2 regions of the Rothia sp. HMSC065G12 genome follow, and region 2 is predicted to be linked to the other one. Evidence: predicted binding sites of a transcription regulator. Region 2 holds the regulator's gene; the other holds the start of a gene.

Region 1 (16,311 bases), on a different contig from region 2:
ACCGTCCATTGCAACATCCGGGTTCACATCCACCTCTACGGTGTCACCATCGTGGATAGCGCCAGAGAGGATGCCCTTCGCCAGACGGTCGCCGATCTCGCGCTGTACCAGGCGACGCAGCGGGCGGGCACCGAAGGCCGGATCGTACCCTGCCAAGCCCAGCCACTCCAGGGCGGCGGGGGTAACATCCAGGGTCAGGCGGCGGTCGGTCAGACGCTTGCCCATGCCCTGAATCTGCAGGTTCACAATCTGTCCCAGATGCTCGGAAGAGAGCGGCTCGAACATGATGATGTCGTCCAGACGGTTCAGGAACTCGGGACGGAACGCCTGGTGAACCACTTGCATCGCCTTCTCGGTGCGCTCCTCAAACGGCATCTCCTGATCGACCAGGTACTGGGAACCCAGGTTCGAGGTCAGAATCAGAATCACGTTGCGGAAGTCCACGGTGCGACCCTGACCATCGGTCAAACGACCGTCATCAAGCACCTGTAGCAGGATATCGAAGACCTCGGGGTGAGCCTTCTCAACCTCGTCCAGCAGCACCACGGAGTAGGGGCGACGGCGCACGGCCTCGGTCAGTTGACCGCCCTCTTCGTGACCCACATATCCGGGAGGCGCACCCACCAGGCGGGAAACGCTGTGCTTCTCGCCGTACTCACTCATGTCGATACGCACCAGAGCATGCTCGTCGTCAAACTGGAACTCCGCGAGAGCCTTCGCAAGCTCGGTCTTACCCACACCGGTCGGCCCCAGGAACAGGAAGGAACCAATCGGGCGGTTCGGATCGGAAATTCCGGCGCGGGCGCGGCGAACCGCATCCGCTACGGCAACCACGGCGGCTTCCTGACCGATCAGGCGTTCACCGATACGTTTCTCCATCTCCAGCAACTTCTCGGATTCGCCCTGAAGCATGCGCCCGGCGGGAATACCCGTCCAGGAAGAGATAACCTCGGCAATGTCGTCAGCCGTGACCTCTTCAGAGACCATAGCCTCGCCATGAGCCTCAGTTTCGGCGCGCTGAGCTTCCTCCAGTTCCTTCTCCTTGGCGGGAATTTCGCCGTAGAGCAGGCGGGATGCATCCGCCAGGTTACCCTCGCGCTGTGCCACCTCGGCACGTGAGCGCAGCTCGTCGATTTCGCTCTTGAGATCGCCCACGCGGTTCAGACCGGCCTTTTCGGCTTCCCAGCGGGCGTTGAGCGCATCCAGCTGTTCTTTCTTGTCAGCCATGTCTTTACGCAGCGCCGCCAGGCGTTCCTTCGACGCCGGGTCGGTCTCGTTCTTGAGGGCCAGTTCTTCCATAGTCAGACGGTCTACGGCGCGGCGCAACTGGTCGATTTCCTCGGGGGCCGAGTCGATCTCCATGCGCAGGCGCGATGCGGCCTCATCCACCAGGTCGATCGCCTTATCGGGCAGCTGACGTGAGGGAATGTACCTATTTGAAAGTGCTGCGGCGGCGACTAGGGCGGCATCCGAGATTTGCACCTTGTGATGCGCCTCGTAGCGTTCCTTGAGCCCACGCAGAATACCGATAGTGTCATCAACACTAGGCTCACCCACGTACACCTGCTGGAAACGACGTTCCAGAGCGGGATCTTTCTCAATATTCTCGCGGAACTCGTCGAGTGTAGTAGCGCCAATCATGCGCAGCTCGCCGCGTGCCAGCATGGGCTTGAGCATATTGCCCGCATCCATGGAACCTTCGGATGCGCCTGCACCAACCACGGTGTGCATCTCGTCGATAAAGGTGACGATCTGACCTTCGGATTTCTTGATTTCTTCGAGCACGGCCTTGAGGCGTTCCTCGAATTCGCCGCGGTATTTAGCGCCCGCAACCATGGATCCAAGGTCAAGGCTGATCAGGGTTTTACCTCGCAGGGATTCGGGAACGTCGCCGGAGACCATGCGCTGAGCCAACCCTTCGACCACAGCAGTTTTGCCGACGCCGGGTTCACCAATAAGCACGGGGTTATTCTTGGTGCGCCGTGAGAGTACCTGCACCACGCGGCGGATTTCGGAGTCTCGGCCGATCACGGGGTCGAGCTTGCCTTCGCGGGCGAGCGCGGTCAGGTCGGTTCCGTACTTTTCAAGGGCCTGGAAGGTGCCTTCGGGGTCCGGGGTATCCACGGTGCGGTCTCCTCGTACTTGGGGAATGGTCTCTTCGATAACTTTGGCAGTTGCGCCCAGGTTTTCAAGTGCGCGAGCGGTATCGCTATCGCCGCTTGCGATGCCCAGCAGCAGCATTTCGGTGGAGATGTAGGTGTCACCGAATTTCTGGGCGTGGGTCTGCGCGCTCTGAATAGCGGCGAGGGCGCTGCGGCTGAAGTTTGCGTTCTGCACCGATGCGCCAGATGCCTTCGGCAGCTTTTTAATCTCTGCGGATGCGGCTTCCGAGATGGCGTCGATATCGAGCCCTGCGGCCTTGAGAACCGCTACGGCAACGCCTTCTCGCTGATCCATCAGTGCTTTGAGGATGTGCGCAGGTTCGATGCTGGGGTTACCCGCTGTCTGCGCGTTCATATTAGCGGCGGAGAGCGCTTCTTGGCTCTTGGTTGTGAATTTTGCGTCCATAAATCTTATCCTTTCGTGTCTTGTGCGGGGCGCATCCTGCGCCTTCTTTTTACAGCTAACTTGAGTCTACTACACTCAATGTTTGGATGCAAGGGGTTAATGCAGGTTTTCCGGACCAAAATTCGGTACCAAAAAAGGCTCTTTATGTAAATAAAGCGGTGAAAAATACGCTTTATTTACATAAAGAGCCTTTTTTAGTGCGCGGGGGCGAGAATCAGATAGGCCTCAGTCCAAGAAGTCATACGGGCTTTGTTGTCGCGCCTGCTCCTCCAAAACCTCGTCGGTAACACCCTGCTGCATGCGCGCCGAGCGCCTATTAGCATTGAAAGCGACCACGGCGGCGGTAATAGCCATAGCAAAGGTCAAAATTCCGAAGGTATTCCCGAATCCTGCACCGTAGCCCACATAATCGGCACCCGCGAGCGCACCAATTCCTGACACCGGCACCCCGGCACGGTAGTCGGGAATGAACATCCCAAAGAGAAATGCGAGCACCCAGCAGGCCCATACGGACAATACGAATCCCCAGGATGCACCAACCCGCGCATACTCGCCGCTGGTAACGCGACGATGCGCATCGCGAAACATCCACCACGCGCCCAGGCACAGAATCACGGCTAGCGCGGGACCGAATGAGATAGCAAAAATGGGCACGAGATCACCAGCGGCACCAAAGAGGGCACGGCCGACGGTAATCCAAGCAGCAGAGACGAATGCCATGGGGTAGGCGGCGTAGAGGGTTGCAACCTGTATGAGGGCAGGTGTGCGTACAGCTAATGAGTTTACATGCGGGTGCGATCCGGAGTGCTCTGATTTTTCGTTCACTGTGCCATCTTAAACGGTTTGTGCCCCGGACTGGTACAGCACTCACCATGTCAGCGGGCTTTCCGCGGTAAATCCCACATAAACCTAAACTTTAACCAAAAACTTTATTGTTATACTGAGCACATTGGGGGCTTGCGGGTACTCATGCCCCCTAGCGGTAAATAATAGGAGCCTACATGAAAATACTGGTTTTAGGAGCAAGCGGTCGCACCGGAAGCATTTTCACCCGCAAAGCGCTAGAGGAGGGGCACATGGTTACCGCCTATGTGCGTAACCCCGATAAGACGGTGGAGCTTTTGGGGGAACACCAGAACCTCATGATTGTCCCCGGTGCCCTGAACGATTCTGAACGGCTCGCCACAATTTCTTCCGGACAGGATGTAATGGTTAGCATCCTGGGGCAGAAAGCTACGGTGCGAGAGTTTCTATCCACCACGTTCATGCAGGAGCGCCTGCCGCTCATTATGGATTCGGTAGTGGGTGCGGGTGTGAAGCACTGCGTTATTATGAGCGCCTACGGAGTGGGCGATACGCTGCGGAGCGCATCTTTTTTCATGCGTGTAGGGTGCAAGATCATGATGCGCAGCATTTTTACGGATCGCGCAAAGGCCGACGCAATGGTTGCTAAGTATCAGCCGTATATTTCGCGGGTGCATCCTGGTCTGCTGACAGATAAGCCTGGCAAGGGTGGGGTCAAGGTCTTTGATGTGGCGAGTGTTGCGCGAGTTCCGGGTATCCCAATGATTGCTCGTGAAGATGTTGCTGATGCTCTGCTCAGTATTGCGGGAAACCCACTGAACGCGGGGACAGATTTTTTGGTGACGATTGATGACGTTGTCCTACGGGCTACCTAGAAATGCCCGGTAGGCTTAATCTATGACGAATAATTCTTCTTTTCCCGCCGCAATTCTTTTCGACCATGACGGCACGCTTGTGGATACCGAGCCGGTGTGGGCTGCCGCGAAGGTTGCTCTGGTGGCCGAGTTCGGCGGCACCTGGACCGAGCAGGACACCCTGGACTGCCTGGGGCTTTCCATGAAATTTACGCTTGACCGCCTGCGCGAACGCGGGGTTGATCTGCCGGATGAGCAGATTAATGAGCGCCTGGTTGCCAAGGTTCGTGAGGCGCTGGCGCATCAGCAGGTGGAGTTTCTGCCCGGTATTGAGCGTTTCCTGAACCAAGTGCGCGATGCCCAGATTCCGGCGGCAATTGTTACAAACGCAACCACGTCGATCGCTCAGCGTACAGCCGATGCCGCCCCAGAGGGAACGTTCTCGGTCATTATTGGCAACGATGAGACGACGCATCCAAAGCCGGATCCGCAGCCATACCTTTTGGCTGCGCAGCGTTTGGGGGTTGCACCCAGCCGGTGTGTGACGCTTGAAGATTCGCCATCCGGGGTGCGCAGCGCAACGGCGGCGGGCATGAAGGTGATTGTAGTGCCGGGTGAGCTTGAGGTTCCTGCCGAGCTGGGGCATGCCCGCATGTTACATACCGAGTTAACGTTGGATGCGGTGCGCGCCTTAGGCGATTAGCCGCCCGATTTTCGCATTTCTCGCCGTATTCACGATGATGGTTCGCTGATTGCACAGGGTTGTGGCAGGGTGTGCTAAGCCTTATCTGGGCTATTTTTTAGCGTTGTCAGAACCGCATCCAAAGCCACCCTTATTATGAATTACTAAAAATAAACTTGACTCCGGGGCGTAAAAATGATTTACTAAGGATAATGCTTTTGCGGGGAAATAGCGGGTGAGAATCCCCCGCCATCTACCCCTTGAAGCAGCATCTACGCACTAAGAAGGAGTCTCACATGACATTCGCACAATACACTGCACCCGGTCTTACACTTGACGAAGGCAAAGAAATTTCCGAGGTTCTACAGGCTCGTCTGCACGACCTCAACGAACTGCATCTTTCCCTAAAGCACGCACACTGGAACGTAACCGGTCCCGACTTCATCGCCGTACACGAAATGATTGACCCGCAGGTCGACACCGTTCGCAACTTCGTGGACGACATCGCAGAACGTATGGCAACCCTGGGTGCAGCCCCCAACGGTCTCCCCGGTGCACTGGTCGCAGCACGCAACCACGAGGATTACCCCGTAGGCCGCGCTCGCGTGACCGAGCACCTGCATGCCCTCAACGACGTCTACACCCGCGTGATCGAAGACCATCGCAAGGCTATCGAGTTCGCCGGTAAAGTTGATCCCATTACCGAGGATCTGCTGATCGGTCAGACCGCTGAGCTTGAGAAGTTCCAGTGGTTCGTTCGCGCATTCCTAGAGAACAGCGCAGGCGAAATCAAGTAATCCGCACGCAGGATTTTAGAACGAAAGGTGCCGTCTCCCCTACGCGGGAGGCGGCACCTTTATTGTCCTAACTATCCCCTGTATTGATTTTCCTCAGGTTTTCTTAACAGCCGTTTCTCACGCTACTTGTAAATTCTTTTTCGCATGAAGAAACGTACCAATGAGGGTACTGGGAAAGATATTTTTCGATGCAGCGAACATAGAAGCACCGGCACCTTTTCCTAGATTTTCGAGTACGAACCCCCTATGCTGGTGAGTTGCACACCAATCTACCCGGGATATTTATGACATCGGCCGAATCGCATAAAACTCAGAGCGAGCATCTTCTCACCGCCCAGGCCGAGGGGGTTCGCACCGCATCCGAAGATTCTTCCCCGGCGGTCGGGCACGCACCGGCACGGCACCACCCCGTCACCCAGCCGAGTGAGGCACAAATCCGGCGGTGGCGGCGCTATCTCGCTGATGAAGAGTCGGAGGCACGCATCTACCGCTATCTGGCCCAGCGCGCCGAGGGCGAAGAGCGTGAGATTCTGATGCAGGTTGCCGAGGCTGAGAAACGCCATCAACAGCACTGGCGCGATATGCTCGGCGAACATGCTGGCAAGCCCTCACGCCCCTCACTGTCTTCGGCGATTTTGCAGTTCATGGCGAAGCATTTCGGGTCGGTCTTTATTCTGGCAATGGCGCAAATGGCCGAATCCCGCTCCCCCTACGCCGAAGACCCGGACGCCACCGAAGAAATGGCGGCTGACGAGGCTATTCACGAAGAAATCATTCGCGCCCTAGCCACCAGCGGACGTGAAAAGCTCTCGGGTAACTTCCGCGCGGCGGTGTTCGGCGCGAACGACGGGCTGGTCTCGAATCTGGCGCTGACGATCGGTATTACGGCCTCGGGCGCATCCAGCTCTATGGTGCTGCTTTCGGGGGTTGCCGGGCTGCTCTCGGGTGCGCTTTCTATGGCGGCGGGCGAGTTCGTTTCGGTGCGTTCCCAGCGTGAACTTTTGGATGCCTCCCAGCCGACCCAGGTGACCTTGCGCGTGGCGGGTGACCTTGATATTGATGCGAACGAGCTTGAGCTTATCTACCGGGCGCGCGGCATGGATGAGGAGGCGGCGCATCATCGCGCACTGGAACGTTTCGGGTACCTCGACTGTGATTGCGACCCGTCGCTGTCGCATCGTGCTGATGAAGAGGGCGAGGAAGAGAATGTAGCGCTGGGTACGGATATTGGTGCGGCGGCGGCATCGTTTAGCTTCTTCGCGTCCGGGGCGCTCGTGCCGATTCTGCCCTATATTTTCGGGCTTTCCGGCGTTTGGGCGATGGCGCTTTCGCTCCTGTTCGTCGCCATGGCGCTGGGCTTCACCGGCGGTATTGTGGGTCTGCTCTCGGGGTCTTCCCCGATGCGCCGCGGGCTGCGTCAAATCCTTATCGGACTGGGCGCGGCGGGCATCACCTACCTGCTGGGCCTAGCCTTCGGCACCACGCTGGGGTAGGTCTATTCCGCCCCATACTTTCTCTAAGCCATCGGCTTTGCCCCCTTGCAATACACGAAATGCCACGCCCATGAGCGTGACATCCGGAACTGGCGCATCCAAGCAGTCTTTCAGCTTTAGCTACTTGCATATCAGGTCATCGGCTATACAGCATTGCGCAAAGAGTAATCATAATGGAGAGACTGGTTCTTTGTTTTACACTCCCTCGCAAGCCCAATAGAAAAACTCCTGCCGTTGGCACTCTCCCGATAGTGGAGGGCCGTTGACAGGAGCGAATTAGTACTTTGATTATATATGAATCCCCGGCGGCGCGAGCGTAATACTCGCACCGCCGGGGGTCTTATTAGCTGCCCGAACCGGGCGGGATGCTACTTGTTGGCGAAAATCTCGCGCATCAGATTAGCGGCCTCGGAAGGGGTCTTGCCAACCTTCACGCCAGCAGCCTCCAGGGCCTCTTTCTTCGCCTGTGCGGTCCCCGAAGAACCTGAGACGATCGCACCCGCGTGACCCATGGTCTTGCCCTCGGGAGCGGTGAAACCAGCCACGTAACCGACCACGGGCTTGGTGACGTTCGCCTTGATGTACTCGGCGGCACGCTCCTCCGCGTCGCCACCAATCTCACCAATCATCACAATGCCCTCGGTCTCCGGGTCAGCCTCGAAAGCCTCCAGAGCATCAATATGGGTGGTGCCGATAATCGGGTCGCCGCCAATACCGATAGCGGTGGTGAACCCAATGTCGGCGAGCTCGAACATCATCTGGTAGGTGAGGGTACCCGACTTAGAGACAAGACCGATCTTGCCCTTGCCGGTGATATTCGCCGGGGTAATACCGACCAGGCACTCCTCAGGGGTGATAATACCGGGGCAGTTCGGCCCGATAATACGGGTAATCTGCTTGCCGTTCTCGTCCACCGAAGCCTTCGCGGCAGCCCAGAACTCAGCGGTATCCTGCACAGGCACGCCCTCGGTAATGACGACGACCAGACCGATCTTAGCCTCAATGGCCTCAAGCACGGCGGCCTTGGTGAAGGCGGGCGGCACGAAAACAATCGAAACATTTGCACCGGTTTCGGCAATAGCCTCGGCAACAGTACCGAAAACCTTCAGCTCAACATCGGAGCCGTCCTTTGCCTTGTGGGTAACGGTGGTGCCAGCCTTGCGGGCGTTCACGCCGCCCACAATGTTCGTGCCGGCTGCGAGCATACGAGCGGTGTGCTTGGTGCCTTCGCCGCCGGTGATGCCCTGAACGATGACCTTAGAGTCTTTGTTCACAAAGATAGACATAGTTTTTCCTATAAATCCTTCGGTGGCGATTACGCCTTGTTAGCGAGCTCTGCTGCCTTGTCGGCGCCTGAATCCATGGTGGTTGCCTGCACCACGAGCGGGTGGTTTGCCTCAGTGAGGATGCGGCGACCCTCCTCCACGTTGTTGCCGTCCAGCCGCACCACAAGCGGCTTAGTTGCGGAATCGCCCAGAATCTCAAGCGCCTTCACGATGCCCTCAGCCACGGCATCGCACGAGGTGATACCGCCAAAGACGTTCACGAAAACGCTCTTAACCTGTTCATCGCCCAGAATAATCTCAAGGCCCGCAGCCATAACCTCAGCGGATGCGCCGCCACCGATATCGAGGAAGTTGGCGGGCTTCACGTTGCCGTGCTTTTCGCCAGCGTATGCTACCACATCCAGGGTAGACATCACCAGACCGGCGCCGTTACCGACAACGCCAACTTCGCCGTCGAGCTTCACATAGTTCAGGTCGTGCTGCTTAGCCTTAGCTTCCAGCGGGTTTTCGGCGGATTTATCAACAAGCGCCACGTGATCGGGCTGGCGGAATTCCGCGTTATCGTCGAGAGAGACCTTGCCGTCAAGAGCCAGAATATCGCCTTCGGGGGTCTGCACGAGGGGGTTAACCTCAACGAGGGTTGCGTCTTCCTTCTTGAAGACATCGCCCAGCTTCACGAGAACCTCAACCACCTTGGGCTGCAGTTCAGCAGAGAACCCGGCGGCCTCAACAATTTCCTGTGCCTTAGCGGAGTCGATGCCCACCAGCGGGTCCACCTCAACCTTAGCGAGAGCCTCGGGGCGTTCAGCGGCGAGCTGCTCAATTTCCATGCCGCCCTCGACCGAGCACATGGCAAGGTACGAGCGGTTTGCACGGTCAAGCAGAATCGAGAAATAGTATTCTTCAGCAATATCAGCACCTTGTGCGACCAGCACGCGGTGAACGGTATGACCCTTGATATCCATACCAAGAATCTGCTGAGCGTACTCGTATGCCTCGTCAGGGTTTTTAGCGAGCTTCACACCGCCGGCCTTACCGCGGCCACCGGTCTTAACCTGAGCCTTAATGACGGTCAGGCCGCCGATTTCCTCAGCTGCTGCCTTTGCTTCTTCGGGAGTGGTCGCAACAATACCCTTGAGCACGGGTACACCGTGCTTTGCGAAGAGATCGCGCGCCTGGTATTCGAAAAGGTCCACAGGTGTCCTTCTTCGTCGAAGTGATGCCGCCGCATGGTGTGCAACGGCCTGGTCTCATGAGGTTCATACGATGCGCCTTGGCACCCGTGCGGGCGCGCGAAAACGCTTTCGAAATCCTCTCATCTCTACTTTATCGGAAATATAGGTTAGTGTGCACTTATGGGTGCACATCAACCCGGTTTTTGTGGGTGGCATCACGTGTTCAGATGCGCCCTACGGGTCGGGGTCTACGAGACTTTCTCCAACGGCGCATACCGCAACAGCAAACGCTTCTCTTCGGAGGCAAAACGCACCTTCGCCACGGTCTTATCGCCGGTGCCTTCCAGAGCGAGAACTCGGCCCTCTCCAAACTTGGTGTGGCGCACCGTATCGCCCACCTTCAGCAGCGGAATTTCCTTGCCTTGATGCACCCGCGAACGGTTGCGCACCGCTCCGGATGCGCTGGCTGCGGCCGCCAAACCGTAGCTTGCCGAACCATTGACCTCAGCGGTTGATGGTTCACGGTTCGCTCGGGTGCGGGATTCATCGTATCCTGTGCCGTAGCCGCCCGTGCTGCGCCCGTCTAACCCGCGCCCATCAGCATTGCGCCCACCGCCGGAACTGTATCCGCTCGCCCCGCGATAGCCGCCCTGCCCGTAGCCTCCATAGCCGCTGGCACCGTTGGCGTATGCCCCCATCCCGGAGGCACCAAACCCGGCAAAACCGCCCAGGCGGCGCCACTCGATCAGCTCCTCGGGAATCTCTTCCAGGAAGGGTGAGGGCGGGTTGAACTGACTTTTGCCCCACATCGTGCGGGTCTCGGAGCGGGTGATATAGAGCCGCTGCATCGCGCGCGTGAGCCCCACGTAGGCAAGGCGGCGTTCCTCGCTCATCTCGCCCTCGTCGGTCAGCGCCCGCTGATGCGGAAACAGCCCGTGTTCCAGCCCGGTCAGGAAAACAACCGGGAACTCCAGGCCTTTGGCGGTGTGCAGGGTCATCAGGGTAATCATGCCCTGTGCCTTCGCTTCTGCGGCCTCGGCGGCAATCTGCGCGGCAGACGGGGTCTGCCCGTCGGCGGAGGCGCCTCGGGACGGAATCGAGTCGGCATCAGCCACCAGCGAGACATGCTCTAAGAACTGTTCTAAGTCTGCGCCGGGGTTCTCCGCCTCAAACTCGACCATCGCATCCAGCAGCTCCGAGAGGTTTTCCACCCGGGATTCGTCCTGAATATCCTTAGATTCGCGCAGGGCGGCGAGATAGCCGGACTGTTCGAGCACCGCCTCTAGGGTTGTGGCGGCTGATTCGGTGCGCGCAATCTGGGCGAGGTCGTCCATGAGCTTGACGAACTGAGCATACTTTTTCACGGCGGCAGCGCCCAAACCCGGCACACTCCCCGGCTCGGCGGCAGCGGCACGGGCGGCGGCGAAGAAAGAAATTCGCTGTGCCGATGCGTGATCGGCAACCACGGTCTCAGATTTCGCACCGATACCGCGTTTAGGTTCGTTGAGAATACGCCGCACGCTCACGTCGTCGTCCGGGTTTGAGAGGGCGCGCAGGTAGGCGAGCGCATCCTTAATTTCTTTGCGCTCATAGAACCGGGTGCCGCCGACCACGCGGTACGGCAGTCCGGCGCGCATCAGCAGTTCTTCAAGGGCGCGGGATTGAGCATTGGTGCGGTAGAAAATCGCCACATCCGAGGGTTTGATACCGTGTTCGTCGGCAAGCCGGTCTATTTCTTGGGCGATGTAGCGCGCCTCCGCATGTTCGGATTCGGCGACGTACCCCACGATTTTGGTGCCTTCCCCCGATGCCGTCCACAGCTTCTTGGGGCGGCGGTTGGGGTTGCGTTCAATCACGGCGTTCGCGGCAGAGAGAATGTTCTGCGTGGAACGGTAGTTCTGCTCCAGCAGAATAATGTGCGCATTGGGGTAGTCGCTCTCGAAATCCGTAATATTGCGAATGTCAGCGCCGCGGAAGGCGTAAATCGACTGGTCTGAGTCGCCCACGACGGTCAGTTCGCCAGGCGGCGGAGCATCCGGGTACGGCCCCTGCTCACGAGTGTTTCCCTGCGGATGCGCCCCCACCAACTCCCGCACGAGCGCATACTGGGCGTGGTTGGTGTCTTGATACTCGTCCACCAGAATATGCCGAAATTTGCGACGATAATAGTTTGCGATTTCGGGGAACTTCTTGAGCAAAAACACGGTTTTGCCAATGAGGTCGTCAAAGTCGAGAGAGTTCGCGGCGCGAAGGCGCTGAGTATAGACGGTGTAAATCTGCGCGATAGTCTTTTCCCACGGGTTATTCGCGGCCGCCGCACTGTATTCTTCGGCGCTCACCAGCTCGTTTTTGAGGGCAGAAATCCTGTGCCCCACGGCCTTGGGGGCAAACTTTTTGGTGTCCAGGTTCAGCTCTTTGATAATGAGCGTGAGCAGGCGCTGCGAATCCGCCGAGTCGTAGATCGTGAAGGTGGATTTGAGCCCGAGTGCCTTGGCTTCTCGGCGCAGCACGCGCACGCAGAAACTGTGGAAGGTGGAAATCCACATGTGCTGTGCACGCGGGCCGATCAGCGCTTGGATGCGCTCACGCATTTCCGCCGCGGCCTTGTTTGTGAAGGTGATGGCGAGAATCTGTCCGGGGGTTGCCCGCCCGGTTGCGAGCAGATGGGCGATGCGGTGCGTCAGCACGCGGGTTTTGCCAGACCCGGCCCCGGCGACGATCAGCAAAGGCGAACCGGCGTGTAAAACAGCTTCGCGCTGCCGGTCGTTAAGCCCGTCGATCAGGGTTGCGGGGTCGATTGTGCTGAGCGAATATGTGCGCTCCCCGTAAGGGTCTTCGGGGTTGTACTCGCTTCCGTACCCACCCACTCGGTAGGCGGGCGGCATGAACTCGCCGAGCGCATCCTCGTGAGCGGTGACGGTTTGGGCGTTCACCGCTTCAGGGTTGAACTCTGGCATAAAAGATTCGTGAGCGAAGGGGTCTTCTTCGGGTGCGGAGGTATCTTCCGGCGGAATATGGGCATCATATTCGGGATCGTAGGGCGGCTGCGTGTTTTCGAGATCGGCAAAGAGGGTATCTGCGGCAGGTTCAACGCCGGATGCGGAGTTGGTGGGTTCGCTCATGATCTACCTCGCTGCCTAGAATACACGTTCGATATTCCATGCTACCGTATTTGCCCTCTCGCTCCCACCCATCGCGCCTGTTTGCCGCGCATAATTCGCTCTTAGCGGTACCCTACCGCGCGGTGTAGACATGTTACGATGACCGGATGGATCAGGTTATCACTCCCGCTATTTGGTGCGACGGCACCGCCGACGAAGCAGCGCAGTTCTACGCCGATGTTTTCCGCGATGCATCCATTGCCGAGCAGGCGCCCGGGATCGCGGCGACGGTCAGCATCCACGGTTTCAGGCTCTCGCTCATCAACGGCGGTAACCAGTACGCCCCGAACCCGTCGATCAGCTGCATCCTGAACTTTGATCCGCTCTTATTCGGCGGAGAGGAACAAGCCCGAACCTACCTTGATGAGCTCTATAAGCGGCTCAGCACCGGCGGCGTACTCATGGAGCTGGGCGAGTACCCCTTCTCCCCGCGCTATGCCTGGGTTCGTGACCGTTTCGGCATGACCTGGCAGCTCATGCTCACCGACCCGGACGGCGATCCGCGCCCCTTTATTATCCCATCCTTCATGTTCGGCGGTACTAACCACGCTCATGCCGAGGAAGCCACAGACGCTTGGATCACCCTGTTTGATAACTCCCGCCGTGGCGCCCTATACCGTTACGAGGAAGGCGGACCGCTGGATGCGGGTACGGTCATGTTCACCGACTTTACCCTGCGCGGCACCTGGATGGCAGCCACGGACTCTGGGGCCTTCCACGATTTCACTTTCACGCCCGGAGTCTCCATCATCGTCTCCTGCCGCGACCAAGAAGAGATCGACCGCTACTGGGCGGGGCTCTCCGCCGTGCCCGAGGTTGAGCGCTGCGGCTGGTGCATCGACCGCTGGGGTGTCTCGTGGCAGGTCGTCCCCCACAACATCGCCGAACTCATGGCCAACGCCGCCACACGCGATAAGATCCTGCACATGGGCAAGATCGACCTGGCCAAGCTATAGGGTACTGACATCATCTGACCCCACTGTGAGGACTCCTCAGTAAATAGTAAAAGGAATTTCCACCATGAAACCCCTTGGCGTAATCGGTGGTATAAGTTCCGAAAGTAATACCCTGTACTATCAGATTATTACGGTTGATTCCTCCTATGTTTTATTATGTGAGCTCAGTGTTGAAGATGAGATTCATACGTTCTCGAAACACAAAATATGAGCTGAAAAATAAGTTAGGAAAAACATGAACTGTGTTGTTCGTTGGGCAGATATAAAGCACGAATGGGAACCATTTGAGAATGTTTTCTGCGGCAGCGATTGGCCATTCCATCTTGAACATAAAGTATCGCATGAGAGCCTCATACGCCGGTTTGAAGAGCAGGAATTCTCGGAACCTAATAACCGTGTTGCCTTTATTCACAACGATGGAGAGCACGTCGGTATTGCCATAGTGCACGGACTGCAAGATTCCACAGCAGAAATAGATATGCGTATGGCAGCGAAATATAGAAATCAAGGGCTCGGGAGTATTGCGCTCATTAAGCTAACTGACCTTATTTTTGAATCCAAATGCTCCATTATCCGCGTTGAGGGCAATACACGAAGCGACAATATTGCTATGCGTCGTGCTTTTAACTCTGCAGGTTGGGTTCACGAGGCGCATTATCGAGAAGCTGGAGTTACCGTTCAGGGTATCAGGTGCGATGTCATGGGATATGCGGTGATCCGTAGTGACTGGGAAAGCGGAGAGAGGACAATTGCGAGTCTGGGTGAGTAATACGCGCAAGTAAAGAAAACTAGGTATGGTATGTCAGGATATAACCGACTTTGCGACTGTCAGTTTCCGGTAGCAAATAAGCAATGTCGCGCGGCAGAAGATCAAGAAGCCTGCCCCGCATATAATCCCATTCTTTTGGTAAAGGCCCCACGCTGACACAACCAGTCGCTCTGCGCAATAATGGAAGGTATGGGTCTATCACAAGGTCAGAAGAAACGCCTGTACGGCGAGCAGGCGCAGCAGGGACAGAACCGACCGCAGTCCGGGCGAAAACCCCAAGAGCATAAAATTCATGAGCTCAAACAGGTCATGGATGACCGTGCCGTGCGCGCGAACGCACCCGCCGAACAGCAGCGTTCGAAGACCTTTCTGTACGTGGCAGTCACGATTTCCCTGCTGCTGGGCGCCTATGTGGCGTTCTGGGTGCTGCCAAGCTACGGCAGGCTGGCGAACGCCCAAGTCCCCGACCTCTCCCCCGTCACCTCAACCGAAGCCCTATCCGCCTTCGCCTCCGGACTGGGCGACAATCTAGGTGCCTACACGTATGCGCATCGTTCGGTGGGCATAGTTTTTGCGCTCTTTTTTGGGCTTTCGCTGGCGTTTCTGGCGTACACGTCACGCCTGTCAAAGGTGCTACGGGCACTGTTCACGGCGGCTCCGGTGGGCTACCTGCTCGTGCACATTGCCACGATTTTTATGCTGGATGCGGCGCTCGCCGACCCCGCGCACCAGCCCGGCGCCCTGAACATGCTGTTACCCGTGGATTGGGCGCTGCTGCTTCTGTCTCTGGCGGGTATCGCATACCAGCTGATGCGCAGCATTAAGGATGCGGCCTCCACCTTTATCGCGGGCGGGCCAAACGCCAAGGCAGACGGTAAACCCGAAGAATAACTCCCCCTCGTCTTCACTGTATGAAAAAGGAACCCTAATTCACGATTAGGGTTCCTTTTTTATAGAGGGCTCACGCAGAACCCCGCGCGGAAGACGAGATCAGCGTTGGCTAAACTTTTGACGAAGCTGATGGACTACTTGTGCTCTCCTCACCTTCCTCTTTAATCTGGGTAACGACCCCTAGAACCTCCCACACACCATGCTTGTACTCGGCAAGCAGACGTCCCGTAAACTTTTTGGTAACTTTAGCGCCGCCGGGCACAAGTTCTTCTGCGTTACCGTCATTGACCTCAAACGCACCATAGTCAACAGAAAAAGTGCGGTCCCACGAGTAGTACTCACCCTCAGAATCTGGCACTTCGGTATCTAGGGTGTATGTGAATTTAGCGTTATCAACCCACCGTTTACCGTTGCGTACTTTTTCGAGCTTTTCTTTGGTCTCTGGGTCTAAATAATAGTTCTGCTCCACTTTATCCATGTTGCTTTGCTGGATCAGAGAATAATCACCCGTATTAATCGCATACTCAACCGCCGCCACCGCGTAGGCAATACTGTCTCTCAGTCCTTTAGCGGATTTTTCGTTCATAGTCGACGGTTTCTTGGGTTTGGGGGTGTTTCTCTGAGCGTGTTCCTTGGTGGCGGGCTCAAAGGTACCCGACTTCTCGTATTCGAGCACGGATTCAAAGTTAATATCGCCCTTGTAGCTGCCGCTCATATCGATACTCGGGCTCGGGCTTGACGACGCTGAACGTGATGCCGACGAACTGGAGCTTGAAGAACTCGACGAGGAACTAGAGCTCGACGAGCTGGAAGAAGACGATGAACTAGAGGATGCGGGCGACGTCGCCTCAATCCCATTCACCTTAGGGGCACAT
Region 2 (16,311 bases):
GGTTCGAGGCGAAAACGGTGATGGCTTCGCGTTCTGCCATCTCGAAGAGGGCGTTGCGTATGCGGTCTGCCAGGCGGGGGTGCAGCCGTTTACGCCATGCGGTGCGCACGGTTGCGGCGAGCCAGCCGAGCACACGGTCTTCGCTGTCGACGGTGTTGAGAACCTGCACGGGTATGCGCAGCGCGGCGGCGACTTCACGCTCGTATCCCGAACGAACGTTCTCGTAATTTTCGGCAAGGGCAAGTGCGGCGGCACGTGCCTCACCGCGGAGTTTGCTCAGGGGCGGAGCTGGTGTGGCACCGTCAATACTGAGCCGCACGATTCCGGCTTCTTTGGCGCGAAGCAGGGCGAGAACCCGGTGCGGACGAATACGCCTGATACTATCGGAGAAGTCGAAATAGTCGGCAAATTTTGCCCCTTCGGCTTCCCGCCCGGCGATAACTCGACTAGAGATCGTTCCGGTGGCAACCATTCTTTCGTGAAGACGTTCGGCGAGCGTTGGGTCGGTGAGTGCCCGGTCGATCAGGATAGCGCGGGCGCCGTCGAGGGCTTCCTCCACCGTTGTAATTCGGGCGTCTTCGGATTTTCCGGTATCTGCCACTTGTTTATCGTCGGTTTCATCCGGTCCGTCCACATAGGCTGCGGCAATATCGTAGACCCCGGCAAGGGGAACTTCGAGCAGGTCTTCAACGAGCGCCTCCAGACCTGCCGCGCGGGCACGCTGCGCCTTGGTAATGCGCTCACTCCGGTAGGGTGTGTAGAGCGCTTCGAGGTCTTGTTTACTGGATGCCGCCCCCACCCCCGTGATGAGCTGTTCGTAGGTGAGCGGATCGATCAGCCCGTCTTCGCGGCGTTGGGCGAGCGAGCTGAGAATATTCTCGCGGCGAGTTTCGAGCGCGCGCAGGGCATCGAGCCGGGTGCTAATAGCACGCAGGTGGGTGTCGGTGAGCGCGCCCGTAGCTTCTTTGCGGTATCGAGCGATAAACGGAACCGAAGACCCGGAGTCGAGCAGGTTTACGGCGGCACGAACACGCGTGGGTTTGAGGTCTAGTTCGTTAGAGAGCATCGTCAGGATGCGGGTGTTCGTAGCTTCGGTGCGCTCGTGTTTTTCGCTCATTCTCTCAGTTTCGCATTCTCGGGTGTGCTGTGCCAGTCTTGTGGGGCGTGCGGCGCAGGGTATGTTGCGCATCGGAGCGTAATAAATTTTACAGCTATGGTCCCGCATCTAGAATAGGTAATAACATCACATCGCTATTTTTCAGATAGTCCGGCGATTGTGCAGAAGTTATGCGCCGGGGCATAGAAGATGACATGACGGTAGCCGGTTCACGGTGGAATGGCTGAAAGAAGGTTTCGCATGTATGGTCGTGCTGACGATCGCGCACAGGCGCCTTCACGTTCGTCTTTGCCGCCGGGGTACGCGGAATTTCATCAGCAGTTTGGCACGCTGATTACCGCCTTGGCTGCGCAAGGCTGGACTCCGAGCGAAACGCACCGGCGTATTCGTGTTCTTTTTCCGCAGGTTAACCGGGAACATCTTGATTTTGCTTTAGATTCTGGCATGTGGGAGTTTGGTTCGCACGGCGAGCAGACTCCCACCCATGTTTTGCTGGCGACCGCCGTCTGGTATGCGGTGGCAGAGGCTTACGGTCTGGCACCGGATGGTTCCTACGCCGCAACAACTCTGGATGCAACGGTCATGGCGGATATGCTGCGCTTATTGGAGAGTGCACGGGTTTCACCGCAGAATATCGCCCTGATTTTAGGGAAGGTGGGCGCTGGGCTCAAGTACCTGGCGCTGCATCCGTATACGCAGCTTGATGAGCTTACCTACCGCGATGTATGCCAGCATCTTCCGACTGAGTCCCAAGACGTAGCGCACGGTTCGTTTGTATGGCCGCCCTCCTGCGAGAGCATTCGTGATCAGCTGGGCGATGGCGGGTGGTCAACCGCCATGCTGCGCACCGGTGTGTGTCCGCCCGATTATGCGGACTACAACTGGCAGCTGGGCGGTACTTCGCTCACGGATATGGAGTTCCGCAACCAACTGGGCAGTTTCATGAGTTACTGTATTCGGTATGATCGGCAGCCGACGGTGCTTGCCTACGGAACCTGGTCTACCATGCGCAGTAATCTGGGCCGGGTGCCGTTTCTGGCGGCGGTGCGCGCGAAATATGGATCGTGGCGTACCGCCTTGCAGGTGGGCCGCACAATGGTGACCGATGCCCTGCAGATGACGAAGAGAGAGGTCGCACCGGTGCGGGTGCCGCCGCATCCGCCAAGTATTTCGCCCGAGCAGCTTGCGGTGCAGGGTATTGGGGTTGTGAAATCTGAGCAGACGGTTTCTGCCCGCGACCGTTGGGACGAGGTGACGAACTCACTCGGTCAGCGTTTGGCGAGCCTGCCCTGGAGCAGGCATCTGCGCACCTACTATGTGCTCACGGGTGCCGCGAATGCTAACGCAATGCCGCTTGTGTGCATCTACCGCTCCCCCGCCGGGTTCCTGTGCGAAATTGCGATGGAGGCTGAGGTTTTGCCCAAGTTCAGTACCGACTACCTGCGTTCGCACGGGTGGGCGGCGCCGACCCCCATGCAGCCTATGTGGAACCGGAATGTTTTTGACCCTCATGAGGCCGCGCAGGATGTGGTGCAGGCAATGCGCTGGGGTATGGGCTGTTCCCGCTGGGACTACTACCGCACGGATGACCTGGTGTTGGATGCCGAGGATACCTCGGGCACCGAAGCCGGTTAAGCCGGGGCGCGAATTCTTCCGTTTCTCCTCCCCTATCACGCTAAAAGGCTCTTGATGTGAAAAAGCGCTAGTAACGCCGCCCCATTCACATCAAGAGCCTTTTTATACCGGAAGTAATGCGGAACAGATATCCGCCGGAGTATCCTTACTTGTTGTTCTTCGGTGCCTTCATATCCACCACCGGATGCGACTGCGTAATACTGGTCTCCGGGATTTCGGGGTTGATGCTGTTCTTCACAAACCACCCGATAGTCAGCAGAATGAACCAGATGGGCATGAGCATCAAACCGGTGAGAGTGTCTTTATCGGTAGCAAGAATCCCAATGATGAAAGCAAAGAACGCAAGCACGATCCAGCATGCTACCACGCCGCCGGGCATGGGGTAGGTGGTCTCCCGGTGCAGGTTGGGGCGCTTTGCACGGTAGCACAGGTAGCTGACGAGGATCATCGACCATACGAAGATCACAAGTACTGCCGCCATCGTGGTGACCAGCGTGAACGCCTCAATAATCGAGTCGCCAGCATAGAGCAGGGCAATACTGGAGAGCAGCAGAATCGAGGTGAGGAACAGTGCGTTGCGGGGCACACCGCTCCCGGAAAGGTTACCGAGGAACTTCGGGGCGTAACCTTCTTGGGAGAGACCGTACACCATGCGCGAGGTCGAGAAGATACCCGAGTTCGCCGATGATGTTGCCGAGGTCAGCACCACAATGTTCACGATATGCGCGGCAATAGCAATACCGGCGAGGGTAAACATGGTCACGAAGGGGCTCTTGGCCGGATCAATTTCACGCCAGGGGTTTACCATCAGAATAACGACCAGGGCGCCCACGTAGAAGATGAGAATACGAACCGGCACGGAGTTGATAGCCTTCGGCAGGGTCACCGTAGGGTTCTGGGTTTCGGCGGCGGTAGTACCTACCAGCTCGGACCCCATAAAGGCAAAGACCGCGATCTGGAAGGCGCCTAAGAATCCGGTGGCACCGTTAGGGAAGAATCCGCCATCGTTCCACAGGTTGGCTACCTGAGCATGAGCACCGCTGGGTGTCGTGAAGCTTGTGGCAACCATAATGGCACCCACGATAATAAGGGCGCAGATGGCAACAATCTTAATCATGGCGAACCAGAACTCGATCTCACCGAAGTTCTTCACCGAGGGCAGGTTCAGCGCCAGCAGCGCAATAATCACGACGAGTGCTGGAACCGCTTTCGGTAAATCGGGCCACCACAGCTCGGTATAGCCCACGATCGCGATAATATCTGCGACTGCGGTGACCACCCACATGAACCAGTACGACCATCCGAGGAAAAACCCTGCGGGGCGCCCGATCAGGTCGGTAGCAAAGTCTGAGAATGACTTATATTTCAGGTTTGATAGAAGGATCTCACCCATCGCACGCAGCACCAAGAAGATTGCGGCGCCGATAACCATGTAGACCAAGAGGATAGATGGACCAGCTTTAGAAATTGCTTTACCGGAACCCATGAAGAGCCCGGTACCAATAGCACCGCCAATAGCGATGAGCTGGATGTGTCGGTTGCTCAGCCCGCGGTGCAGTTCTTCAGCATTATCTGTCGTGTCTGCCGCCGATGCGGCATTATCGTGAGGTTGCTGCATGACAGTTCCTCTTTCGTGGTTGGGTCCCGCAGCCAAGCGGGACAGCCCCGGCTTTCGGGGCGGCAAGTGCAGCACTCAGCCCGTAAGATACGGTGAGCTATCACAACTTTTGAATATATATTCTACATAACAGGGACGGTATTGTGTAATTATCTCCAGGAAGTGTGTCGCGTATCTATAGCATGCGTCACGAATAATAAATTCTTTATGTCGAAGCGCAAAAAAATTTCGGAAGAAATCTACGAAAAACCCTTGACAATAAGCCTTACTTTCGGAAAACACGGCACGCGTGAGGTACGTCCCTTTATTGCCCAACTCGCCACATCCTCAAAAGAAAAATTCTCATCATATATGATTTCTATACAAATTTAAGAATATCTATACATATTGGGGTATGTTCTGGTACATGCCGTATGTCATCGCCCCCAAAGACACAGCGGGCGGGATGCCGAACGTTTTCTCTACGCACCGCATCCCGCCCGCTAATGAGGAAAAATAAACTCGCTACTCAGATTCCACCCGCGCCGACTCCGCAAGAAGGCGCTTACGCGCATGACGGCGCACCATAATCTCGTACCCAAGCTCAACCCCGATAAACCAGATAGGGCTAAGCGCCAGAGCTAACCCGGTTTCTGGCTGCAAGCTCAGGGCGTAGATCATCAGAGCGAAGAACACCAAACCAACCCAGCTCATCGTGCGGCCAAACGGCATTTTATACTGCGAGGCTTCATGCCGTTTAGAGAACTTCTTGCGGTATACCAGGTACGACACCAGAATCATCGACCACGTGAAAATACCCATAATTGAGGCCACCGAAGTCACGACTGTAAACGCTTCCAGAAGCTCACGCCCAAACGCCAGCATCACCAGACTGAAGAGCAGAAGAACCGTCGTTAGGTACAGGGCGTTCGTGGGCACGCCGTTCTTCGAGAGCTTCTTCAGGAAGGAAGGCGCATTCCCATCCTCCGCCAGCCCATACACCATGCGCGAGGTCGAAAAAATACCTGAGTTCGCCGAAGACGTTGCCGACGTCAGCACCACAAAGTTAATGAGCGATGCGGCAATTGACACACCCGCCAGTGAGAACATCCCCACGAAAGGACTCATATTAAGGTCGAGTTTATCCCAGGGAGTCACCGCAAGAATCGCCGACAGCGGCAGCACATAGAACAGCACCATGCGCAGCGGCACGGCGTTAATTGCGCGCGGCAGGGTACGTTCGGGGTTCTTTGTCTCTGCCACGGCGGTACCCACCAGCTCAGCGCCCACGAACGCGAACAACGCAATCTGGAACGCACCTAAGAACCCCGTCAGACCGTGAATAAACACCCCGTTGCCCGATGGTCCCGGACGATCCCACAGGTGCGTGATCGAGGAGACCGTTCCATCCGGGCTCGTAAACCCGAACACGACCATCACGGCACCCACGGCGATAAGCGCCAGAATCGACACGATCTTAACCATGGCGAACCAGAACTCGATCTCCCCGAAGTTTTTCACCGACGGCAGGTTCAGTGCCAACAGCGCCCCGATCACAATAAGTGCAGGAATAAATGAGGGCAGCTCGGGGAACCAGTAATGCGTGTAATCCGTAATCGCCAGCACATCCGCAATACCCGTGGTCACCCAGAAGAACCAGTACGACCAGCCGACGAAAAAGCCCGCGCGAGTACCCAAAATATCAGATACGAAATCGGTAAATGACTTGTACTTAGGGTTCGACAGCAGAATCTCGCCCATCGCACGCAGCACAAAATAGATAATGATGCCAATAATCGCATAGACAAATACGATGGAAGGTCCCGTGAGCGAAATAGTCTTCGCCGATCCTAGAAATAACCCCGTACCAATTGCACCGCCGATAGCGATGAGCTGGATATGCCTGTAACTTAAGCCACGCTGCAGGCTCTCTTCACCCGTGGAACTCTCATTCTCGGTAACTGTATGCTTGGAAGGCCGCTGTGTCACTATTCCTCTTTTCTGTGTGTGCTCTGCCCTGCGGGCTACAACCTCGACAGGAAGCCCCGACCTTCGGGGCATCACGATGCAGTTCAGATTTTCGCACGAGCACGGCTCACGGAAAATCGCATCGTTACGCCATGACTACACAGAATTCTACCCGCAAAAGGCGCCTGCACCGATTACGTCTTAGGCACTGGGAGCGCGGCAACACGCCGAGGGCGCATCTCTACTCTCCCGCTAAAACGCTGAAAAATAATGCTTACCGCAAAAATTATGTTAAAACTTTACGATTAAATAAACTTTCCTGAGGTTTGCCGCTACAATTGCAATGCCCGATGTGGAAATACCGCATCACTCATCTCATCACAAAACATCAGGAGGACACTCACTCATGGGTAAACTATCAAATGCTGCACTGCGTCTCACCGCTGGCGCGCTTGTGCTCGATGCGGGAGTCAAGAAACTCGGCGCCGACGAAGGTACCTACGCATATCTGCAGCAGATGGCAGCAACCGGCGTTCCCGCCGTCGCCAAGCTGGAGCCGAAAACCTTCGGCAAACTTATTTCATACTCAGAAACCGCACTCGGCGCCACCCTGCTGACCCCCTTTATTCCTGCCCGCCTCGCGGGCGCGGGGCTGACAGCCTTCGGCGCGAACCTCATGACCATGTACTTCCGCAACCCCGATATGCATGACGGCGCATTCCGGCCCACTCAGGATGGGCAGCAGCTCGCCAACAACATCGTGATTCTCGGCGCGGGTCTGGCGTTGCTGTTCTCCGACAAGAAGAAGTAGCCTGCACGGCGAATTTGCGGTCGCAAAGGCCAAACGGGGGCAGTTTCTTCAGTACAATGAAAAACTGCTCCCGAAATTTTTAACAGTGCCTCCCTCCACGCGCCGCTACGTTATCCTGATAGGTATGTCATCTCAAGAGCAGAACGCGCAGACCACCGCATCGACCAACGCCGATGCACCCCAGACGCCCGAGAAGAAAACGGTACCACCCGAGTTCTTCCGCCAGCCCTACTCCTTCGTGCGCCGCGGCGACCGCCTGACCTCGCGCCGCCAAAAAGCGTGGGACACCTACTCCCAAACCCATGTGCTCGACATACCCCGGCTGCGGGCAGATACCTCTGTAGCCCCCGAAGCCACCTTCGACCCGGTCACAATCTACGGGCGCGAAGCCTACCAGGTTGTCGAGATCGGTTCCGGGCTGGGCGAAGCAATCGTGCACCGCGCCTCCGAAATGCCCGAGGCAAACTTCCTTGCCGTTGAAGTCTACACCCCCGGCATTGCGGATCTGCTGCTCAAGATGGGGCAAGCCGGGGTTGAGAATGTGCGCGTCGCTCAGGCTAACGCCCCCGAACTGCTCGATAACATGCTGGAAGAAAATTCGGTCGATGAGCTCTGGGTTTTCTTCCCCGACCCTTGGCACAAGTCACGCCACCACAAACGCCGCCTGGTCTCCCCCGCTTTTGCCGACAAGGTTGCGCGCGTGCTCAAACCCGGCGGAATCTGGCGCCTTGCTACCGACTGGGAAGAATACGCTCACGTGATGCGCGATGTCATGGAGGCACACCCCGACTTCGAGAATCTGCATGCCGGTGAAGGCGCTACCGAGGACGACCCCGTCGGCGGGTGGGCGCCGCGCTGGGAGGGGCGCATCCTCACCAGCTTTGAACGGAAGGCTCGTGAGGCGGGCCGCTGTGCCCACGACCTGACGTATAGGCGTAAATAAGTTATCTGCTGGGGAAAGGGTAACGATACCTTCCGGCGACGCCATCGAATAAAGCTAGGGAGATAAAGCAAGAACCGCTTGCCTAGCAAACGGTTCCAGATGCTCTTTCAGCATCTTGGCTGATGAGCTATATCAACCGTACCACACTGGCTGTCCGCCCCTATTTCTGCCGGTACAGCACCACCGCCGAGGAGCGTTTGCGCGGTGCCGGGCGCTGCCCCCGCTGGATGTTCACCACATCCCCGCGGGTGCTGGCTGCGAACACCCGTTCCGCCAGCCCCAGCTTGGCGTGTGCATCCTCAAGCTGAGCCTGCAGGCGGGCGATGTGCTCCTGGTGTTCTTCCACCATCTCTTCAAGCTCAATAATTCGGCGGATTCCCTCAAGCGAAACGCCTTCCTGCGAGAGCTGCTGAATACGCTGAAGTAAATCCACATCGCGCTGCGAATAGCGCCTGGCCTTACCCGGCGCACGCGAAGGCTGCACCAGCCCCAGGCGGTCGTATTGGCGGAGCGTCTGCGGGTGCATACCCGCCAGCTCCGCCGCCACCGAAATCACAAAAACCGGCCTGTCGGTGCTGTAGGCAGACGCCGATGATTGCTTACTATGGGCACTCATAAGCTACCTAACTTTCTTCAAAAGGTCCTCACGGGGGTTCTCCTGCGGCGCCAGGGCAATGAACTTCTCGAAGGCTTCCTTCGCTTCATCGCTCAGGTTCTGAGGCAGGTGCACCTCAGGGATCACCAGCAGGTCGCCGGTGCCCGACTTGGTTTTGAACCCGCGTCCTTTCGCACGCAGTTTACGACCCACACTGCCGGGGGTTAGTCGCAATTTGACGGTTTTACCGCCGGGTACGGGCACTTCCAGCACACCGCCATTGACGGCTTCCTCTAGGGTCACGGGGGCGCGCAACACTAGGTTGTTTCCCTCGCGGCTGTAGTGCGGGTCATCCGAAACGCGCACGGTCACCATCAGATCGCCGCCGGTGCCGGGGCGTCCCTTACCACGCACACGCACTTTCTGCCCGTCCTTCACACCCGCCGGGATGCGCGCCTCAGTACTCGTGCCGTCCGGCAGGAACACGGTCGCCTTGGTGCCCGTGTACGACTGCGGCAGGGTAATACGTGTGCTGGTGGAGAGGTTATTATCCTGCGGGGCACGCTGCTGCCTGCCGCCGAAGCCTTGAGCTCCCCCGAACCCGGTGGCATCCCCAAAATCGGCACTCGTGAACCCGGCGGTACGGCGTGAACCACCCGCGCCGCCAACGCCACCACCGAAGAGTCCACCGAGCAGGTCTTCAATGTTGATACCTTCGCCACCGCCGCTGGTCGTGAAATGCACGTTTTGGCCGTTAAATCCGCCGAACCCACCGGCACCACCAAATCCGCCAGCGCCGCCTCCGAAGCCGCCATTAGCGAACCCTGCGGCACCGTATTTACGAATCTGGTCGTATTCTTCGCGCTGTTTCTTATCCGAGAGTACATCGTAGGCTTCGGAGACTTCCTTGAATTTCTTCTCGGCTGTCTCGTTCCCGGGGTTTAGGTCGGGGTGATATTTGCGCGAGAGTTTGCGGTAAGCCTTTTTAATATCAGATTCAGAGGCGTCTTCTTTCACGCCGAGGGTTTTGTAAAAGTCTTCTGACAGCCAGTTTTCGCTTGCCATGTAAGTTCTCCTTCCCCGTCGTCCGGGGTTCTTGTAACGCCCCGTCCAAAGGGGCACAACCTTAGTTTTTAATCCTATATAAAGTTTAGTCTACTAGACTCAATTTTGGAAGAGAAATCCCGTAGAAAACCGCGGAAATATACGGTAAACGGGCGGGTTCTCAATTTCTCAAGAACCCGCCCGTTGTGTGCTCTACGGAGCGTTTACTCGGCGACAGCCACCGCAACTTGGGCGGTGCGCACCACGCGATCATTCACGCGGTACCCGTATCGCAGAACCATCGAAATATGGTCCGGTTCTACCTCTCCGGTTGGCTGCTGGAGCACCGCCTCGTGAATATTCGGGTCGAAGGGCTCGCCCACCTCGCCGAAGCGTTCCACGCCTTCCTTCTTGAGAGACTCCTCAAGTTTGGCAGCGATTGCAGCGAAGGGACCTTCCTGCAGGTCACCGTGCTTGCGTGCGGCGTCAATATCGTCGAGCACCGGCAGAAGCAGGCTCACAATATCGCTCGCCACAAACTCCCGCAGCTGCTCCTTCTCGCGGGCGGCACGGTTCTTAAAGTTTGTGAACTCCGCCTGCAGGCGAAGCAGGCTGTCCAGGCGTTCTGCCGCGAGTTTCGCATCCTCTGAGGGTGCTTCCTCACTCGGCTCGGGGGTTTCCCCCGCCGCAGCATCGGCTACGGCAGGGGCTTCCTCAGCCTCGGGGTGACCCTCGGCGGCGGGGGCGTTGAATGCCTCCTCCAGTGGGTCTCCCGCAGTGTTCTCGTGTTCAGCCATGATTACTTCTTCTCGTCTTCGTCCTCGTCGATAACCTCGGCATCTACCACATCTTCGTCATCTTCCTTAGAGGAAGAAGCGGAGTCTGCGTTAGCCTCTGCCTGTGCGGAAGCGTACAGAGCCTCGCCCAGCTTGGTCTGGGATGCCTGCAGCTTCTCAAGAGCAGACTTCACGGCATCGTCATCATCGCCTTCAAGAGCCTTCTTGAGCTCATCGACATCGCCCTGAACCTCAGTCTTGACGTCTTCGGGCAGCTTCTCGCCGTTCTCCTTCAGGAGCTTATCGACGGAGTATGCCACAGACTCGGCTGCGTTACGGGTGTCGGCTGCCTCACGGCGTGCCTTATCCTGCTCTGCGTGAGCCTCAGCATCCTTGACCATGCGGTCAATGTCTTCCTTCGAGAGGGAGGTACCGCCGGTGATGGTCATGGACTGCTCAGCACCGGTACCCTTGTCCTTTGCGGAGACGTGCACAATGCCGTTGGCGTCAATATCGAAGGTGACCTCAATCTGGGGTACGCCGCGCGGTGCGGGGGCGATACCGGTCAGCTCGAAGGTACCCAGGTTCTTGTTGTCGCGGGTGAATTCGCGCTCACCCTGGAACACCTGAATCGACACGGAAGGCTGGTTGTCTTCAGCGGTCGTGAAGGTCTCAGAACGCTTGGTCGGAATAGCGGTGTTGCGCTCGATCAGCTTGGTCATCACACCGCCCTTAGTTTCGATACCGAGGGACAGCGGGGTCACGTCGATTAGCAGAACGTCCTTACGGTCGCCTTTGAGTACGCCTGCCTGCAGGGCTGCACCCATTGCCACAACCTCATCGGGGTTAACACCCTTGTTGGGTTCGCGGCCGGTGAGTTCCTTCACCAGGTTAGCCACGGCGGGCATACGGGTGGAACCACCCACGAGCACAACCTCGGAAATATCCGAAACCTTGATGCCTGCTTCCTTGATAACGTCCTGGAAGGGCTTCTTGGTGCGTTCGAGCAGGTCGCTGGTGAGGTCCTCAAACTTTGCGCGAGAGAGCTTCTCGTCCAAGTGAATCGGACCTTCGGGGGTTACCGAGAGGTACTGCAGCGAAATGTTGGTGCTGGATGCGCTGGAGAGCTCCTTCTTAGCCTGCTCAGCTGCCTCCTGCAGACGCTGCAGAGCAATCTTGTCTTTGGAGAGGTCTGCACCGGTCTTGGACTTGACCTGCTCAAGCAGCCAATTCACAATGCGCTGATCCCAGTCGTCGCCACCCAGACGGTTGTCGCCGCTGGTTGCGCGCACCTGAATGGTGGAGAAGCCATCTTCGTCCTTGCCAACTTCAAGCAGGGAGACGTCGAAGGTACCGCCACCAAGGTCGAAGACAAGAATCAGTTCGTCTTCTTTACCCTTGTCCAGACCGTATGCCAGTGCAGCTGCGGTTGGCTCGTTCACGATACGCAGAACGTTCAGACCTGCGATTTCGCCGGCTTCCTTGGTGGCCTGGCGCTCAGCGTCGTTGAAGTATGCGGGAACGGTGATAACCGCATCAGTCACCTTGTCGTTTAGGTATGCTTCAGCATCATTCTTGAGCTTCTGCAGAATACGTGCGGAAATTTCCTGCGGGGTGTATTTCTTGCCGTCAATTTCCGTCGTCCAGTCGGTGCCCATGTGGCGCTTGACGGACGAGATGGTGCGATCAACGTTAGTGACCGCCTGGCGCTTTGCTACGCTGCCCACCAGAACGTCGCCATCCTTGGAGAATGCGACCACGGAGGGGGTGGTGCGGGCGCCTTCAGCGTTAGGGATAACTTCCGGTTCGCCACCTTCAAGGGTGGATACGACCGAGTTAGTGGTGCCGAGGTCAATACCAACTGCACGTGCCATGTTTTGTACTCCTTAGTGTTATGCCCCGCTTCTTGGCGAGGCGGGTTCCTTGGTTAAATCTTCGGGGCGTAAGGGGGTTTAGGCCGAGCGCATGCACGGTGAAGATGTGCTGGGATGCTGCCCGGTGAGTGACCCCTTGAGCCTCATGTACTCAAGTTTTACACATGTTTGGATGGATGTCAACAGACTTGAGTGAAAAAGACTCAACTTTTTTTCGCAGGGTGGGCGAAGGGTTAGTTTGGACAGGGTGGATACGTGCGTAAGTAGTGCGAGGAGCGGCTTATGTATATACGCAGCTTGCCAAAGATTAGAGATTAAGGAAGCGAGAAAATTATGTTCCACACCCCTGCAGGCAAAGTGAAATCAATTTATGCCAGCAGGTTTGTGGAGAACCAACACGAGCCACCTTCTAAAGTTAGCCCCGGAGTAAGAGAATTCCGAGGTGGACAAATATTACCAACTTTACAGGCTCCATAACACAATACCTCAGAAAATCTGCTTTATCTTGATGTTGAGCGCCAATAAATCCCACACTTTTACCTCTCCTACCCTTAACATATAAGAAGTTCTTTATTTTTAATCAAGGAAAGGATTAAATATTGTGATGCAACAAGCTTTAGAAAATGTTAATAATATAATCGAGCAATCTACAGCCAAGATTCAAGAGTTCATCACTTGGGTCTCGATAAATAAAAATGCACTGTACATAATTATATTAGTCACAGCAATTTCCATTATACTTCTAATTATAGGATATATCATAAAACTTCTAAAGAAAAAGTGGAATATTTTTTTCTATATTTGTATTTTTACACTAATGGTGTTAGGTGGGTTCTGGGCTTTCTTATTTCCAATAGCTATAAATTCAGGATTTAATAAAGATGATGACGGTCCCGTCTTACGCCAGCTGTTAATCTATGTAACAGGTGGCATTCTTGCTGCCATTACCCTGGGGGAGACTCACCGAAAGAACACTCAAGAGAAGCAAAAGAACAATCGAGACCATGAACGTCAAGTTCATGCCGAGCGTCGGTCTCGGTACACCCAAGCGGTAGCACAACTGGCCAGTATTCAGGCACCAATACGTATGGGGGGCGTATACACCCTCGTCGGACTCGCTGATGAGTGGCTTGCAGATGAATCACTTAACGGAGCTGAGCGTTATAAAGAAGGGCAAATTATTATCAACAACCTCTGCGCCTATATCCGTTCCCCTTTCCCACTATCAGAACAATACGATAAACTAAAACTTACCTACAAGGAATATAAGAAAAATCAAGACACTAAAAAACCAATATACCCTCGAAAAAAATTTATGAAATACCAAGCTCTTTTCCGCGAAGAGAGGGAAGTACGTATAGCAATTCTTGAAGAAATAACTAACAGACTTGGTGAAATAACCACAATGATCTTCAAAAAAGGGACAAAGATTAAGCCTGGTGACTGGTCATGTTTTGATTACGATTTCAGGAACTCTATATTTTTCTACGATGTAGTTTGTAAAGATATTATATTTTCTTGTTCTTTTTCGGGATCAGTGTTTCTTGAAAAGGCTTTTTTTGCCAATACGGAGTTCAACTACAAATCTGATTTTGCCGAAACAAATTTCAAACATGATGCTGACTTCTCTGGAGCAAAGTTCAAACAGGATACCTATTTCTCAGGAGCAACCTTCGAAAAATCCACTAACTTCTCTGGAGCAAAGTTCAAGGGATTCTCTGACTTCTCTGGAGTAAAATTCAAACAGGATACCTATTTCTCAAAAGCAACCTTCGAAAAATCCACTAACTTCTCTGGAGCAAAGTTCAAACAGGATACCTATTTCTCAGGAGTAACCTTCGAAGAATTCACTGACTTCTCTAAAACAACTACCTTCAAGAAACTAGCTAGCTTCTCCGGAACAACCTTCAAACATAATGCTAATTTCTCTGGGGTAAAGTTCAATGGATTAGCTGACTTCTCTGGAACAACGACCTTCAAACAATACACAAACTTCTCCGACGCCACCTTTGAAAAAGGGATAAATCTCTCTGAAGCAATAATTGAACAAGAAATTCATTTCACCAGAGCAAACTTCTCTTACAAAGTTGATCCGAAATCCTACAACTTCAATTTCGCCCCCGATAGCCCCTTTAAAATTACAACTAGGGAAGAGAGGCACGATGGAAGGAATTTCATAATTCCTAAGGACGCAGAGCTCTTTGACCCACATAAATCTTCTGAGCCTGAAAATGATGATGAAAGCTAAAATTTTGTGCATAAAAATATAACAAATTATATTTCCATCTAAACAAAAACCTGTCCACCACAGCAAAGGAGAAAATCCAATATGGCAGAAACGTCAAGAGAACATGAAGAAGCTAACGCCACTAATCCTACTAGTAAAACTGAAAGATTTGTTAGCAAGTACTTTGTACGACTATTAGTTAGCCTCGCAGTTGGCGGCGGAGCTTTGGCGATTTTGGGACCTTGGATACTCTATATGCTCGGCTGTACTGATAGCACCGATTCAACGCTCCGCCTTCACATTCTATATATGATAGGCGGGGTTATTGCAGTTCTGGGACTAGTCGAAACACATCGTAAGAACACTGTAGACCGTGAAAAAGCAGAAGTAGAAAAAGAGAACTACAAGAAAACACAGACTCACCAAGCCAGTATTTTGGAAGAGCAACAGCGCCAGTTCAACGCGACGATGGATCAAGAACGCGAGAAAATCGAATCCGATAGGATCAAAAACAACCAGGATCATATACGCCAAGTACACTCTGGGCGACGCAGTAGGTACACCACAGCAATTGAGCAACTATCCAGCAACAAGGCTTCTATTCGTCTCGGTGGAGTCTATGCACTTGTTGGACTTATTGATGAATGGCTAGCAGACGAATCGCTTAAGGAAGATGAGCGTCAAAAAGAAGGGCAGATAATTATCAACAACCTTTGCGCTTATATCCGCTCATCCTTTGATCTTGCCATCAGGCATCAAGAGTTCTCCCAAGACCAAGCTCCTGAAAACTATGAGGGAGGAACAAAGCAGTTCAACGAAGACCAAGGAAGATTTCACGAAGAACAAAATATACGCCTAGCGCTTATGCAGGAAATACGAGACCGCCTACGTAATCGCCTCCACAGCAAAGAGAAAGACTCCGGGCCTTGGTCAAACTTTGATTACAACTTTACAAATGCTATATTCTTCTACGAACTTGACCTCCGTGGAACAAGATTCACCGGTGAAGCTAATTTTACCGACGCAAAGTTTAATGAAATAACTATATTCTCTGGAGCAAGCTTCAAAAGCAGAGTTAATTTTACTAAAACAAAATTTATTGAAAACGCCACCTTTGATTGTACATCCTTCTCTGCTGGTATTAATTACAGAGATATACCATTTACCCAATCAGATTTTCTTAAAGATGTAACGTTTAAAAACGCAACATTTAATGGTAGAGCTGACTTTACTGAATCAGCTTTCAATAAAAATGCCATTTTTGCCGAAGCAGTATTCAATAAGAAAGATTTTTATTTTAATGGAGGTGCAAAATTTACTGGCGCGCAATTTGCACAAGAACCTAAATTTGGTGATCTAACAGTAATGGAATATACCTCACGGTTTGCATGTGGCTCAGAAAATGAATTTAGCGTTGCTAAAGGTAGTTCCATTATAGAAACTGAAGAGCACCGTAGCCCAGATGGAACCATTACTACTATTCCAAAGGGATGCATTGTCTTTGATCCTGAAACTAGAAAATTATTTAATGAATAAAATGCTATGACTCAAAGATTAATCAGAGATTTCAAATATGCGATTGTCCTACGGATATGTCAGTAGGAATATAATATTATTCTCTAGATTTTATGATTATGTACTGTAAATTTTCAGCGCACATATGCACAGTTATGAGATGAAGAGTTTTTCATTTTCATATCGGAAGAAATAGGTAAATGTTTATA

What was found. The regulator HspR, encoded in region 2, represses chaperone genes until heat shock. The targets are predictions, from matches to a motif close to AAGTTGAGTCNNNNNGACTCAACTT.
Region 1: the regulator HspR is predicted to act here: its motif matches at 2,626-2,650, upstream of clpB (ATP-dependent chaperone ClpB).

Annotation. Positions count from the first base shown of each region.
Region 1 is NZ_KV804819.1:19,607-35,917, reverse strand. It holds gene clpB (ATP-dependent chaperone ClpB) at 1-2,568, opposite strand, end outside; gene HMPREF2804_RS09855 (hypothetical protein) at 2,794-3,393, opposite strand; gene HMPREF2804_RS09850 (NAD(P)-dependent oxidoreductase) at 3,570-4,247, shown strand; gene HMPREF2804_RS09845 (HAD family hydrolase) at 4,270-4,929, shown strand; gene HMPREF2804_RS09840 (Dps family protein) at 5,205-5,705, shown strand; gene HMPREF2804_RS09835 (VIT1/CCC1 transporter family protein) at 5,990-7,198, shown strand; gene sucD (succinate--CoA ligase subunit alpha) at 7,567-8,484, opposite strand; gene sucC (ADP-forming succinate--CoA ligase subunit beta) at 8,514-9,680, opposite strand; gene HMPREF2804_RS09820 (ATP-dependent helicase) at 9,908-12,781, opposite strand; gene HMPREF2804_RS09815 (VOC family protein) at 12,928-13,776, shown strand; gene HMPREF2804_RS09810 (GNAT family N-acetyltransferase) at 14,012-14,545, shown strand; gene HMPREF2804_RS09805 (TANK-binding kinase 1-binding protein (TBK1-binding protein 1)) at 14,735-15,436, shown strand; gene HMPREF2804_RS09800 (DUF6318 family protein) at 15,546-16,311, opposite strand, start outside.
Region 2 is NZ_KV804813.1:50,238-66,548, reverse strand. It holds gene HMPREF2804_RS03325 (Tex family protein) at 1-1,117, opposite strand, end outside; gene HMPREF2804_RS03320 (TY-Chap domain-containing protein) at 1,358-2,752, shown strand; gene HMPREF2804_RS03315 (amino acid permease) at 2,898-4,370, opposite strand; gene HMPREF2804_RS03310 (amino acid permease) at 4,875-6,338, opposite strand; gene HMPREF2804_RS03305 (hypothetical protein) at 6,724-7,128, shown strand; gene trmB (tRNA (guanosine(46)-N7)-methyltransferase TrmB) at 7,253-8,071, shown strand; gene HMPREF2804_RS03295 (heat shock protein transcriptional repressor HspR) at 8,232-8,687, opposite strand; gene HMPREF2804_RS03290 (DnaJ C-terminal domain-containing protein) at 8,691-9,731, opposite strand; gene HMPREF2804_RS03285 (nucleotide exchange factor GrpE) at 9,935-10,507, opposite strand; gene dnaK (molecular chaperone DnaK) at 10,510-12,360, opposite strand; gene HMPREF2804_RS03275 (pentapeptide repeat-containing protein) at 12,965-14,608, shown strand; gene HMPREF2804_RS03270 (pentapeptide repeat-containing protein) at 14,690-16,123, shown strand.